DNA from 2 places in the Dyadobacter sp. BHUBP1 genome. Region 2 is predicted to be linked to the other one. Evidence: riboswitches for the same ligand, from Rfam matches in the RefSeq annotation. Region 2 holds a riboswitch; the other holds the start of a gene.
What was found. A riboswitch is a leader RNA that binds a small molecule or an ion and turns the genes downstream of it on or off. The one in region 2 is predicted to bind S-adenosylmethionine.

Region 1 (7,339 bases), 670 kb from region 2:
GGATCAATGATTTTGGTACTGATTTCAAACCGGAAGCCCTTGCTCAAACCTACCCCGCATTGCTGAAAAAGGCGGGGTACAAGATCGGATTCATAGGGAAATTCGGCATCGGGGTGAAGAACCAGCCCGATACGCTGTTTGACTACTGGGCAGCCAAAAAGGAAGGCCAGCCTCAATATGAGTTAGCCAATGAGAGCGGTCACACCATTCACCACACCGACAGTGTGGGTAAGGATATTGCGCAATTTCTCGACCGTTTTGCAGGTAACGAGGCACCTTTTTGCCTCTCGGTAAGCTTCAAAGCACCGCACGAACTCGATGGTAATCCACCAAAATACCCTGTTCAGGAGCGTTTTAAGCCTTTATACGAAAATGTGAAAATCCCCGACCCGGTGACTGCTGCCCCGCGATACTGGGAGAGCCTTCCCGCATTCTTCCGCACCGATCAGAATATCGGCCGTGACAGGTGGAAGCCGCTCCTTTCAACCCCGGAGCTTCGCCAGCAAACCACCCGCGACTATTACCGCCTCATTACCGGCGTCGACGAAGTGGTGGGTAATATGGTGGCGCAGCTTAAAAACCTGAAAATCGATCAGAATACGCTCATTATTTTTATGGGTGACAACGGTTTTTCACTCGGCGAGCATGGTTTGGAAGGGAAATGGTTTGGTTTTGAAGAATCCATCCGCGTTCCGCTGATTATTTCCGGCGGAGCACTGCCCAAGAGTCTCCAAGGCAAGTCATCATCCCAGCTCGCATTGAATATCGACATTGCGCCTACCATTCTTTCTTTCGCGGGAATACTTGTGCCATCTGCAGTCCAGGGTTACGATCTTCTCGCAGTCGAGCAAAAGAAGCGAACTGCCCGCAAGGACTTCTTCTATGAACACACCTATCTGGGAAGCCCGCGTTTGCCAAAAGTGGAGGGCGTTGTGAGCGGTGATTGGAAATATATGCTTTACACCGAGCACGGGTATGAGGAGCTCTATGATACTGTTAAAGATCCGCACGAGACGGTGAACCTGGCGAAGCGTTCTTCGGAAAAATCCACGCTGGAAAAGCTACGGAAGCGGTATAAAGAGTTGAAGAAGGAGGTGAAATGACAAAGGGAAAAGTTACCTCGGTACTCGGACGAGGGTGAAAAACGTCAAAAAACGCCTCGTTTGGAGGGCATTTAATCGACTGGATATAATAGGGGCAATTTTCGTTGAATGCCGGCGTAACCTTCGTATGGGTAATCTGCAAAGTCGTTGTATTTATGGTCATCGAGGTCTTCTTTATTATTAAATACTCTGACCCGGTTAATCATCCTTCGTTGTTCTGGTGTTACACGTTGCCACAGTAATTTTAGGATGATCTCCATACTTTCATACTCATGTACTTCCGAGAGTGATGGCGCACTGACGCCGAGCACGTAGCTGTCTTTTACCATTCCGTGAAAGGCGGGTGCCAGGCCGATTGCATCTATGATCAGACCATCTTTTTTTGCTTCCCGAAACACTTTTTGCAGTGTTTCTACCAATGCTGTTGCAACCATTGCATGACAATTTTTAGAGAAATAACAAATATTTCGGCTTTTGTAGCCGAACAGCCTGCTTCATATCTGCGTTGTTCCGACCATATCGCTATCCGGGTCCAGCTTACCTGAAAGACATAGTCATCTATACAGGCGTTTTCCAAATCGTTCGTCAGGCCAGATAGAATTAAAAGGTCGAGGAGGTCATGAATCATAAATGACTTGGCAATATGCCGCGGCACCACCTCTTTTTCAAATATTTCGATGTTCAGTCTTTTGCAAACCACGGCTTTGAGGGCTAATTCAATCGCATACCCACCGATGTAATACGCCGCGCCAGCATGACCGTTTGCAATGAGGCATTCCGCGTCGCGCAGCCGTTCGAGCGCTAGTGATTTCAATGTTGCAGCATTTGCCAAGGTTTGATTGATTTTAGTTTGCAGATGAATGATTTTGGCAAACTAACCCCTGTTACGGTTCGAAAGTCAATCAGATGTGCAAAGTCACTTGATGGGTGTGCAACCGGCTGTATTGAGGAACCTGGGTTAACTTTTCAACACATTCATAAGCCGGAAGTTCAGATAGAGCTTTTCCTTTCCCACCGTCACGCTTTGAAGGAAATTGTTCTCTTCAAGGGTTTTCAGATAGTTGCCAACCGTTTTGATATTTCCCAGTCCGGCGTGTTCCAATGAACTTCTTTTAGTGTAAGGCAGCTTGAAAATGACTTCCAGCAGATCTTTGGAATAAATTTTCGGAAGCGTCCTTTGGATTTCTTCGCCCATTTCTTTCATCAAAGCTGCAATACGCTCGATCCGGATTTGGCTCTCACGCGAAGTAACTTCGATCATATCCAACATGTACAGGATCCAGTTTTCCCATTTGCCTTGTTCTGTCACATGGCGAAGATTGAGGTAGTATGCATTCTTGTTTTTCAGAATATAGCTACTCAGATAGAGCGCGGGTAAATCGAGCAGGCCGCATTGTTTCAGATAAAGAAGCAGTATAATCCGTCCTGTACGGCCGTTACCATCAAAAAACGGGTGAATGGCTTCGAACTGATAGTGTATCAGTGCAAGTTTGATCAGCGGATCCAGATCGTCGTCGATATTGATAAAGTTTTCAAGTGCAGCCAGCTTTTTCCGGATAATTTCTTCGCTGTCAGGCGGCGTGTAAATAACTTGTCCTGTCGCCGGGTTTTTTAGTTGAGTCCCCGGAATGTTTCTGATGCCTGATTGATTTTCCTTAATGATCTGCATGATCGCGATAAAAAGGTTGGTCGTCAGGACTGGCTTTTTCCTTATTTCCTCTAACCCATACCATAATGCATCTTTATAGTGGATTACTTCCTTCGTGGGAGCGTCATCGATATTCTTTTCGACAATGGATGCCTGAAAAAGAGCATCCTGCGTAGTGATGATATTCTCAATGGCGGAACTGGCCTGCGCTTCCTGTAAGTTGATCGTGTCGATAAACAGCAGCGGATTAGGGAGATTCGTAATGGCACCTTTTAGTTCCGAGAGTGCCCTACTGGCCGAAATCACCTTTTTGAGAACGGTTATATTTTCTATTTTGCCCTTTGGAGGCAAATCAGGTAGATTATTATAAGGTATTAACGGGCTGTATTTCATAAAAAGAACGACGGTGAAAATTACCTGCGTTTTTAGAACGAGGGTAAAAATATCAAAAAAACGCCCTCGTTCAAATTTCGATGGTAAAAAACGCCCTCGTTTTTTTGCATTCTTAAAATCTTTTATCAATCTTTGTCTATCGAATTTATAGATTTATTAAGAACGAAGGGAGAGGTTAGGCTCTGTGATCTTCTGGCAACCTGTGACACGTCAAGGTGCCCCAACCTAATTCTATTGATAAATCTGAAAATCCAACCACAGTAATAAACTGGTACCGTGCAGTAAATCAGGCTGGTTAGGCCTTGAAAAACCTGTGCCTTGCCGCTAACAAACTTTGATCAACGACAAACCAGAAACACATGGAAATTTATCTGGATAATGCGGCTACTACCGCGCTGGACCCTGAAGTGATTGAGGCAATCCTGCCGTTTTTGACCAACCATTATGCGAATCCCTCGTCGGCGCACGGCGCGGGCAGAAGGGTAAAAGAGGCCGTTGATCGGGCACGGCGTACGGTAGCGCATTTACTGGGCGCTGCGCCGGAGGAGATATACTTTACGGCCGGGGCGACGGAGGGAATCAACCTTGCATTGTCGGGGGCAATTCAGGCCTATGACCTTAGCCACGTTATCACCAGCCGCATCGAGCATAAGGCGGTGTTGCAGACATTGAAGCGCCACGAGAAAGAGGGCGACATTGAAACAAGCTTCGTGAAGCTCGACGAACGCGGTAATGTAGATCTCTACCACCTCGAAAACCTACTGCGGGCGAACCCGCGCACACTCATCGCGCTCATGCATGGGAACAATGAGATCGGGAATCTGACCGACATCCACGCGATCGGCGTGTTGGCACGGCGGTACAATGCGGTGTTTTTTACTGATACGACCCAAACGATGGGTAAGGCACATTTCGATTTGCAAGAGGCCGATATCGATTTCCTTGTGGGCTCGGCACACAAGTTTCACGGTCCGAAGGGAGCGGGTTTTGTTTACATTAATCAAAAGCACCACTTGAAGCCGCTGATTTACGGTGGAGGGCAGGAGCGTGGCCAGCGCGGCGGGACGGAGAATGTCGTGGGCATCGTGGGGCTGGCGAAAGCGCTGGATGTAGCTTATCGCAACCTGGAAGCGAACCGGAATAAGGTTTCCAAGCTGAAACAATACCTGGTATCGAAGCTGGCGATCAGCGGAATAGAAGGAATTTGTTATAACGGCGAGAGCAAATCGACGGAAAATAGCGTCGCCAATGTGCTGAGCGTTTCGTTTCCCTGTTTAAGCACGGGGAGCCTGGTGGCCAAGCTGGACCAGGTCGGCATTCAGGTTTCGGGCGGTAGCGCGTGCCAGGGCGGCGGCGCGTCGCATGTGATACAGGCGCTGGCGTGCGAGGCCGACAAGGAGAATGTAAGGTTCTCGTTCAGCAAGTTCAACACATTCGAAGAGCTGGATCTCGTAGTGGACGCCATTACGCGGATCTACGAATCCGACCCGGTGGTTTCGACACAAGCGGGTTGGAAAAAGATCGCCAGCTGGGCGTAGTAGCTAATTTAACCGAAAAATAGGAGCCTGAGTATTGGAAATAATGCCGCTGTATTACTTTTGTATATTAAATCTATAAAATAAATAGAGTATAAACTGAATCCCAAACATTTAAGCTGTCCCTAACTTCCAATCCACATCATGAGAAGAAATTTAGTACTGATTTTCCTCCTGTTCAGTGTCGCCTGGCTGCAACCGGCAAAGGCGCAAACGATCCCGGTGACCGGTAAGGTCACTTCCACCAGCGGCGAAACGCTGCCCGGCGTAACCGTTCTTATCAAAGGTACTTCCAAAGGCACCTCCACCAACGGCGACGGCAGCTACGCCATCGAGGCCGACGCCGGTTCGATATTGAAATTTTCGTTTATCGGTTTAAAATCCATTGAATTACCCGTTCCACGGGACGGCAAGCTCGACGTTCGGCTTGAAAGCGATGAGACAATCTTGCAGGAAGTGGTGGTGACGGCGCTCGGCATTGCGAAAGAGAAGAAGTCGCTCGGATATGCGGTGCAGGAGTTGCAAACGAAGGACGTTGCAGAGGCGCGCGAAGGCAACCTGGTGAATGCATTATCGGGTAAAATTGCTGGTGTGAACATTACCAACAGCCAGGGCGGGATGGGCTCATCGCGGATCGTGATACGGGGCGAAACGTCGATCGCGGGCAATAACCAGCCGCTTTTCGTGGTGGATGGTATCCCTGTCGACAACTCGCAGCTAGGTGCCGGCGCCAATGGTTCGCGCGATTTTGCGAATGCGATTGCGGACATTAACCCGAACGACATCGAGTCGATCAGCGTGCTGAAAGGGCCGAATGCGGCTGCATTGTACGGCTCCCGCGCTTCCAACGGGGTGATTTTAATTAAAACCAAAAGCGGCAAAGGCACGCAGCGCGGCCTGGGCGTGAATGTGAATTTTGGCTATTCTTCGGAGAAGCTATTGGTGCTGCCTGAATATCAGAATGTTTTCGGTCAGGGAACGGGTGGCGCATTCTCTTATGTGAATGGTAAGGGTGGCGGTGTCAATGACGCTACCGACGAAAGCTGGGGCCCAAGAATGGACGGACGGCTGATACCCCAGTTCTTTTCGAATGGAGAGGCAGTACCGTTTGTGGCGCACCCGGATAACGTAAAGAACTTCTTCGTAACAGGGCATACGCGAACCACGGGCGTGTCGGTGGCAGGCTCGAACGACAAGGTGGATTACCGCTTCTCCTTCAACAACAGCAAGCAAACCGGTGTGATCCCGAATACGGATATTTCCAAAAATTCATTCGGGGTAAATACGACTTACCGTTTGAACGACAAGCTGACTTTGTCGACGAGCGCGAATTTTGCCAGAAACAGCTCCGATAACCTGCCCGGTACGTCTGGGCGCGGCAGCAGCGTAATGCTTCAATTCCTGTGGTTTGGGCGTCAGGTGGATACCGAGTTGCTGAAAGACTACAATAAAGGCGGTTTCGATTACAACTGGAACCACAGCTATTACAGCAATCCTTACCTGCTGCAATACGAAAATACCGCCCAGCAACGCCGCGACCGCTTTTTCGGTAATGTGAATTTGAACTATAAAATTACCGACTGGCTCACAGCCAATGTGCGCACGGGTAACGACTATTATAACGACAAGCGCAAGTTCAAAGTCGCTTACGGCACCAATGGTACGCCTTATGGCTCTTATACCGAGGACAGTTATGTCGTGAATGAGAACAATACAGACTTCAATTTCAATTTTCACAAGAATGTAAGTGCTGATTTTGAACTTGACTGGCTGGTGGGTGGAAACATTCGAAGCAATTTCAACGAGCAGAACTACCAGCAGGCACCCCGCCTGGCCGTAGCTGACCTGTACACGCTGAATAACTCGCGCGACCCGCTGGTATCCTATAATGTGTTGCGCAAACAGAAGGTTTACAGCGCATTCAGCTCCGCGCAGGTGGGCTTCCGCAACTACGCGTTTTTGAACCTCACGGCGCGTAACGACTGGTCGTCGACCTTGCCTGCCGGTAACAATTCGTACTTTTACCCTTCGGTGAATGCGAGTCTGGTACTGACCGACGCATTCGATATCAAATCCAATGTACTTACCTATGCCAAACTCCGCGGCGGCTGGGCCGAAGTCGGTAAAGACACCGATCCATATCAATTGGTAAATACCTATCCATTCAATCAGCCATTCGGAGCAGCCCCTTTGCTGACGGTTTCGGATGTGTTTTTGAGCGAGGACCTGAAGCCGGAAATCACACAGTCGACTGAAATCGGTGCCGATATCGCATTGTTCCGCAACCGTGTGCGATTGGATGTGAGTTATTATAATACCGATAGTTATAACCAGATTTTACGTGCGGACGTGAGCCCTTCGACAGGCTACAAACAGAAACTCCTGAATGCAGGGCGTATTAATAACCGTGGTATTGAGGCGATGCTGAATGTGAAGCCGATCGAAACCGAATCCGGTTTTAAATGGGACATCGGCATCAACTTTTCAAGAAACCGCAGCAAGGTAGTGGAACTCGACGACGAGGGTTTTCTGAACGATTATAAACTGGGTACCAATGGAGTAACGGTTTATGCCAGCAAAGGACTGGGCTACGGCGCGATATTCGGCTCGGCATTTGCACGGGATGGAAACGGCGAGCAGATCATCGGTGCCAACGGCTT
Region 2 (7,339 bases):
TGCCTTCCATTTCACTAAACAGTTTCACCATTAATGAAAAAAATGGGGGCTGGGAGCGGCTCAGATAATAGGTCCGATTGGCGGTGGGGATGAAACCCAGCGTGTCGATCAGATAGGCGAAGTTGTTGAGCATATTCCGGATCAACTCCACGCGACCCGATTCTTTGAGCCCCAGCATCGTAAAGTAGCTGTCCCAATAATATATTTCCCTGAAACGTCCCCCCGGCACCACGTAAGGGTGGGGCAGGGGGATGAGCGACCCGCCCCGTTCCTGGTTTTCGGGCTGGCGCGTAAGTATCGACCAGAGCTTACCAACATGTTCGGAAACTGAGTCATTCTTGTCCGAAACGAATCCCGACGCAATTTGAGCCGGCATTCTGAAATACCCCCGGACGAATGTTTCCATATCAAAGCCCGGGCGGTCTTTTTCCTGGTGGTACCGCTCTATGATCAGTACCGGGTCTTCCAGCGGGATTGCATCGGCGAAAGTTTTTGAATCGGAGAAAATGTGGCTGCATTGCACGTCACGGAATAGCGTTCCGTACAACTCTTCGGGAGAGATGTGTGCCTGGCCGTAAGTGAATGATGGAGCAACAAAACCGTACAAAACAAACTGATTTTAGGGGTTCTCCCCCGAATGGTGGACAATAACTTACTTGACTTCTGTGAATTTAAGTTTTGGTAATAACATCGCATTCTCAATGAGTTTAATTTGAATACCCAGAATACCGGCTTCGGCATTGGCATCGATCTTTTCCGCATCATCGGTCGGCTTGTGGTAATCGTCGTGGCCGCCGGTATGGAAGAACAACACCGGGACTTGCTTGGCGTAAAATGAACCGTGGTCCGAGCCGCCGCTTCCCGCATTATCCGTAAAAAACTTTGTATCGCTTTTCACATCCTTGAAAATCGCAGGCCATTCGGCGCTGGTGCCGTACCCGCCAATGCCGACGCCCCGGTTCGGGTCGTATCGACCGATCATATCCATGTTCGACATGAAGTTGATATCGGCCAACGGCAATGTCGGGTTGTTCACAAAGAAACGGGAGCCCACAAGCCCCAGTTCTTCTGCCCCGAATGCGATAAAAAGGAAGTTATAAGGTTCCTTTTTGTCATTCCCCGAAAAATACCGCGCCAGTTCGAGCAGTCCGGCCACCCCCGATGCGTTATCATCGGCTCCGTTGTGAATCTGTCCTTCTGGCTTTTCGGCCTTGGAGCTTCCCTGGAGGCCCAGGCCGAGGTGGTCGAAATGAGCACCTATGACGATGGTATAGGGGGCCCCGTTGTCGAGAAATCCAATCACATTTCTTGCCTCGCGGATGCTGTCGGGCACCACCACACGCCTGATTTTGGCTGTAAAAGGCTGGTAATAACCTTCGGTTCCTTTGGGTAAAAGGTGGTATTTTTTGAATTGCTTCGCCACATACTTCGCGGCTTTCTCATTCTCTTTACTTCCTGTGCCCCGGCCCTTCATTTTGTCGGAGGCCAGGTACGAAATGTGTTTGCGGATGTTTTCCGGTGAGGGTGAAACAGATTGTCCGAATGCCTGTGCAGCGCCGAAAACGAGCAGCAGACTGTGAAAAAAGATTCTCATTCTACTAAAAATGGTTGACCGGCAAAGATAAGCCGCAGCGGCACGAGCGGGCCTCGCGGAAGGACAGAATTTTTGTATTTGCTTGTATTTTCAGGCATCCGGGCTTAATATTGCACCATCAATCAATTGCTTCCCTTATGCGGCGGTTGATTTATAAAGAAGAGGCGAGAGAATGGGCTCTATGAACCTCTGGCAACCTACTACCGCGACGGAGAAAGGTGCTAATTCCCACCTAAGTTTATTAGGAGATATAAAATCAATTCGTGTGCTCTTACAGTTAGAAATTTCCGTAAGCCGATTGGCTTTAGTCTCGCAGCTACATCCGAAATGAATTATTTCGGCTGTCGATTTTACCATGTGTTGAATTTAACCACGTGCTGTGGCTCTTATGCAAGCGGACCAGAAGACATTTAAGTACCCTTATCCCTACGCCCTCGAAATGGGGGGTGAACTGCCAGGATTTGAACTCGCATACACTACTTACGGAGAACGAAACGCCAACGACACGAATATCGTCTGGATTTGCCACGCGCTCACCGGCAGCTCCAATGCCCACGACTGGTGGGACGGACTGGTAGGAGAGGGTAAATATTTCAATCCGGACCAGCATTTCATTGTTTGTGTGAACGTGATCGGGTCAGCTTACGGATCTACGGGGCCGCTGTCGATCAATCCGAGGACAAACCAGCCTTATTACCATAGTTTTCCCACGCTTACCGTCCGGGACGTGGTGGGAACGCTTGACCTTTTACGTCAGGAGCTGGCGATAAGCAAGATTAAGATCTGCATTGGGGGCTCGCTGGGCGGCCAGCAGGCACTGGAATGGGCCGTTGAAAAGCCGGATTTGTTTGAAGAACTGATCCTGATCGCTTCCAATGCATTGCATTCGCCGTGGGGTATCGCGTTCAACGAATCACAGCGGATGGCGATCCAGGCGGATCCGACCTATGCCGAAGATAGCCCGGAAGCCGGCGCTATGGGTATGCGTGCGGCCCGGTCAATCGCCTTGCTCTCTTACCGCAATTATGATACCTACAACTTTACGCAAGCCCGCGATAATCCGGATCAGATCGATGATTTCAGGGCGTCGTCATACCAGCAGTACCAGGGCGACAAGTTTGTGAAACGTTTTAATGCATTCTCGTACTGGGCGCTGTCCAAGATCATGGACTCGCATAATGTGGGCCGCAACCGCGGGGGGATTGTACATGCGCTCGGGCTCGTGAAGGCGAAGACGCTGGTACTGGGTATCAAATCCGATTTACTATTCCCGCTTTCGGAGCAGCAGTTCCTGGCCCGGCATATTCCCGACGCCGCATTTCAGGAGATCGATTCGCTTTATGGCCATGACGGCTTCCTGATCGAATACAAGCAGCTTACACAAGTGATCCGCGCATGGCAGGAAACCAACGGGCAGTTGCAAATGGCGCGCATTCGTTGAGGCATTCAGGATTTCAAGCATTATATATAAATACAAAAAGCGAAACTCCCGACCGGTTACCGATCGGGAGTTTCGCTTTTAAATGTATTTCAAAAATTACTTCGAAAGGCTTAGCAACAGCTCAGGCTCGTTGGTAGTGATGTAATCAGCATCTTTTTCGAGGAAGTACTTCAAATCTGCTTCGCTATTGACTGTCCACACGTTGGTAGTAAGTTTTTTCTGGCGCATGGCGGGAATGTAATCCTCATGTTTTTTCAAAACGCTGAAATGGTAGTCGATCCCGTCGAGGCCGGCAGCCTGGATTTCGTCAGGCGTTTTGTCGCCGTTCAGGTATTCCACGTGTGCTTTCGGGGCGAGTTGCTTCACCTTCAGGCACACATCCCAGTCGAATGCAATGTAGTCGGTGATTTTCTCCACCTTCATTTTCTTTACCAATTCCACGCATTTCGCAGCTAATGCCAATGAGCGTTCCTTGCTGATTTTGGAAGTTTTGATTTCCAGGATCAAACGCGTCTTTTTCTGCTTGCCACCCGCCTTCAGATAGGCCTCCAGAGTCGGCAGCGACTCGCCGTTAGCCAGTTTGATCTTCGAAAGCTCGGCTGAATTAGTCGTTTCGATATTGGTTCCCTGAATGGAATGGTCGTGCAGCACGTACAGAACCGAGTCAGCCGACATATGCACATCGAACTCGCTGCCATAGCAGCCCAGCTTAATCGCGTGTTCCAATGCGCCGATCGAGTTTTCAGTAGCACCGGTATTTTTCCAGGCACCGCGGTGTGCGATCACCTTGTTTTTCTTTTGAGACATACCATCCATCGACACCAGGCTCATCAGCCCGATTGCAAGCATTAAAAATCCTTTTTTCATTGTATTCAATTTAAACTTCTTTAAAAAGACACTTTTCGCGCATTTTACCCCCATTCGGTCAAACAGCGGCGAAATTACGGCAACTTGGGCGGGTGTCTGTTAGGTCAATATTAAGTTATCCTAAAAACCCTGGTGCGGTGTAACCGTTAGAACCACCATTTTAGACGTAGGCGTATTGCTCTTTTCCGCGACGCTCGTGATGGGTACCAGTACGTTCGTTTCGGGGAAGTATGTGGCTGTGCACTGCTCGGGAATCGGGTATTCCACGACCACAAATTTATGAGCTACGCGCGCTACGCCGCCATGATCGTTGTGCAAATCCACCAGATCGCCGTTTTTCAGGTTGCGGTCCCGCATATCCTTTGCATTCATCAGGATCACACGCCGCTCGTTATAAATGCCCCGGTAGCGGTCGTTCAGGCCGTACACGGTGGTATTGAACTGGTCGTGGCTGCGAATGGTCATCATCATGAGCTCGCCTTCTTTCAAATGCTGTTTTTCTGGCGCCGCAATGTGGAAATGCGCTTTGCGGCTAGGGGTGTCGAAGTCACCGGCGCGGTTGCAGTTGGGCAAATAGAAGCCGCCGGGTTGCCGTACCCGTTCGTTATAATCCGCAAAACCCGGAATGGTACGCTCAATGTCGGTGCGGATGAGGTCGTAGTCTTCTATATATTTATCCCAGCTTACTTTGCTGCGCTCGCCCAGTGTGGCTTTCGCAAGCCTGCACACGATTTCCGGCTCACTCAGGAGATGTTCCGAAACAGGTTGAAGCACGCCCCGCGACGATTGGATCACGCCCATCGAATTTTCGCACGATACAAAGCGGTTCTCTCCGTTACGCATATCCTTGTCGCTCCGGCCGAGACAAGGTAGTATCAATGCTTCCTGACCGTGAACGAGGTGGCTACGGTTCAGTTTGGTAGATACGTGGACAGTCAGTTTGCATTTCTGCAAGGCTTCTGCGGTGAAACGCGTGTCGGGCGTGGCAGAGAGGAAATTGCCGCCCATCGCAAAAAACACTTTCGCTTCGCCGGCATGCATGGCCTTAATGCATTCCACCACATCATAACCGTGTTTCCGAGGCGGAGCGAAATGGAAGTTGTGCTCGATCGCATCCAGCAGCTTGGCGCCAGGGCGCTCGAAAATGCCCATCGTACGGTCACCCTGTACATTACTATGCCCGCGCACTGGGCATGTCCCTGCGCCGGGTTTACCGATGCTGCCTTTCAGCAACAATAAATTCACGACTTCCTTAATAGTCGCCACTGCATTCTTATGCTGCGTCAGCCCCATTGCCCAGCAGGCGATGATCTTGCTTTTTCCTGCGAGCACGCGCGCAACCTCCTGCACCTGTGTATAAGGTACGCCCGCCTGCGCGGCGAGTTCTGCAGCGTCATACTGTTTCAAGTCTTGCAGGAAATCGGCGTAGCCCTGTGTGTTTTCGTGGATAAAATGCTGGTCAAAAACGCTGCCTGGGGCCTTTTGTTCCGCTTCCAGCAAAAGTACTTCAATGGCTTTGAGCAAGGCCATGTCGCCATTGATCTTCACTTGAAGGAAAATATCGGTCAGCCCCGGTTTGTAACCCAGCACACCCACCACAGTTTGCGGATTGTTGAAACCCATCAGGCCGGTTTCGGGCAACGGATTAATGGAGATGATCTTCGCGCCGTTGGCCTTGGCTTTTTGCAATGCGGTGAGCATCCGCGGGTGATTGGTACCCGGGTTCTGCCCGAGGATCATGATCACCTCGGCCTGGTAAAAGTCGTTCAGGGTCACGGAGCCTTTACCGATGCCCAGCGACTCGCCTAATGCCGTGCCACTGCTCTCGTGGCACATATTGCTGCAATCGGGCAGGTTATTGGTGCCGTACTCCCGTACAAAAAGCTGGTACAGGAATGCGGCTTCATTGCTGGTACGGCCGGAGGTGTAAAATACCGCTTCGTCGGGCGAGGCGAGGCGGTTCAGTTCGGTTCCTATTTTTTCAAATGCAGCATTCCAGGTGATGGGCTGGTAATGCGTGCCGCCTGGGGGCAGGAACATCGGCTCGGCAATGCGGCCTTTGCCGCCTATCTCGTAGTCCGAAAGTTTACCCAACTCCTGCACGGAATGCTGCGAGAAGAACTCCGCGGTCAGTTTTTTAGCGGTAGCTTCTTCTGCTACGGCCCTGGCGCCATTCTCGCAATATTCGGCAATGCCGGAGCGCTCGTCGTCGGGGTCGGGCCAGGCGCAACTGGGGCAATCGAAGCCGCCTTTCTGATTGAGATTGAAAAGCGCTTTCATCCCTCGTTCAAAACCGGCTTCGCTAATGGTCATTTCCAATGCGGAAACCACCGCGGGAATGCCTGCGGCCACTTTTTTGATCGGGCCTTGTTTCAAACCGGTCAGTTTTTCCGGGTTTTCAGCGCCCGGTATCGGAAGTGGGTTTTCGGACATTTTTCAGCAAGTTTTGGGATTGTCGTAGTTGTCGGACTGGTCTTCATTGACGTTGTCCAGGCATTTGAAATCTTTTTCAATCAGCATGAGTAAGGAACTGCCATCGGCCAGCGGCTTATTCCCCTCAAACCCGACGGTATTGTTCGCAGCCCAGCCGGTAAGGAGCTTCTCCGGCACTTCCAGGGTGATTTTGTTATCTTCAAATCGCGCTTGCAGCTCGCTTATCGCCGATTTTTGCACGGCATAACTAAATTGCGCCGGGCCGAAGTCGGTCGTTTCTTGGAGGTACCCTTCATTTTCAAGTCTGGCAACTTCCGTTTTCGAAAGCCTGAAACGTACGGAGTTTCCGTGAATGCGGATTTTCATAGTCATTGGATCCGGTGATGGCCGGTGTAAATGTTGAATTTGTCTTTTTTCAGAAACCCTACCAGCGTAATGCCACTTTCTTCTGCCAATTGCACAGCCAGGCTCGAAGGGGCTCCTATCGCCGCCGCCATTTGAATTCCCGCCATGGCGGCTTTTTGAATAAGTTCAAAACTCGCCCGGCCGCTGAGAAGGAGAATGTGTTTGTCGAGTGCCAGTTGCTCCGCCAGTAATGCTGCGCCGATGAGTTTATCCAGTGCATTATGTCTCCCTACGTCTTCGCGCAGCATCAAAAATTGCCCTGAAATATCGAAAAGCGCCGAAGCATGCAACCCGCCGGTGGTTTCAAATGTATTCTGATGCTGAACGATCTGCTCCACGAGCCGGTATAGCAGCTCTTTTTTCACAATCAAACCTTCATTTGCATTCACGTAAGCCGAACGTGTTTTGATCGCATCGATACTCGCCTTGCCGCAAACGCCGCAGCTGGACGTCGTGTAGAAGTTACGTTCCAGTGAACCTAATTTTGGCTCGAAACCGGCGGAGAAAGTTACTACCACCCGATTTTCGTCGAAAGGTGAATGCGCAATGCCGTCGATCTGGCTTTTGGAATGGATAATGCCCTCCGTGAACAGAAATCC

Region 1: another riboswitch for S-adenosylmethionine. It lies ahead of ACQ4MZ_RS05870 (cysteine desulfurase family protein); the one in region 2 lies ahead of ACQ4MZ_RS03255 (homoserine O-acetyltransferase family protein).

What each region holds. Positions count from the first base shown of each region.
Region 1 is NZ_JBOBIH010000001.1:1,435,033-1,442,371, forward strand. It holds gene ACQ4MZ_RS05850 (sulfatase family protein) at 1-1,103, shown strand, start outside; gene ACQ4MZ_RS05855 (hypothetical protein) at 1,175-1,537, opposite strand; gene ACQ4MZ_RS05860 (hypothetical protein) at 1,516-1,935, opposite strand; gene ACQ4MZ_RS05865 (Fic family protein) at 2,062-3,144, opposite strand; SAM riboswitch class I at 3,295-3,388, shown strand; gene ACQ4MZ_RS05870 (cysteine desulfurase family protein) at 3,504-4,682, shown strand; gene ACQ4MZ_RS05875 (SusC/RagA family TonB-linked outer membrane protein) at 4,824-7,339, shown strand, end outside.
Region 2 is NZ_JBOBIH010000001.1:766,699-774,037, forward strand. It holds gene treA (alpha,alpha-trehalase TreA) at 1-607, opposite strand, end outside; gene ACQ4MZ_RS03250 (M20/M25/M40 family metallo-hydrolase) at 653-1,594, opposite strand; SAM riboswitch class I at 1,743-1,851, shown strand; gene ACQ4MZ_RS03255 (homoserine O-acetyltransferase family protein) at 1,983-3,035, shown strand; gene ACQ4MZ_RS03260 (glycerophosphodiester phosphodiesterase) at 3,132-3,902, opposite strand; gene ACQ4MZ_RS03265 (FdhF/YdeP family oxidoreductase) at 4,023-6,335, opposite strand; gene ACQ4MZ_RS03270 (DUF7009 family protein) at 6,339-6,701, opposite strand; gene fdhD (formate dehydrogenase accessory sulfurtransferase FdhD) at 6,704-7,339, opposite strand, start outside.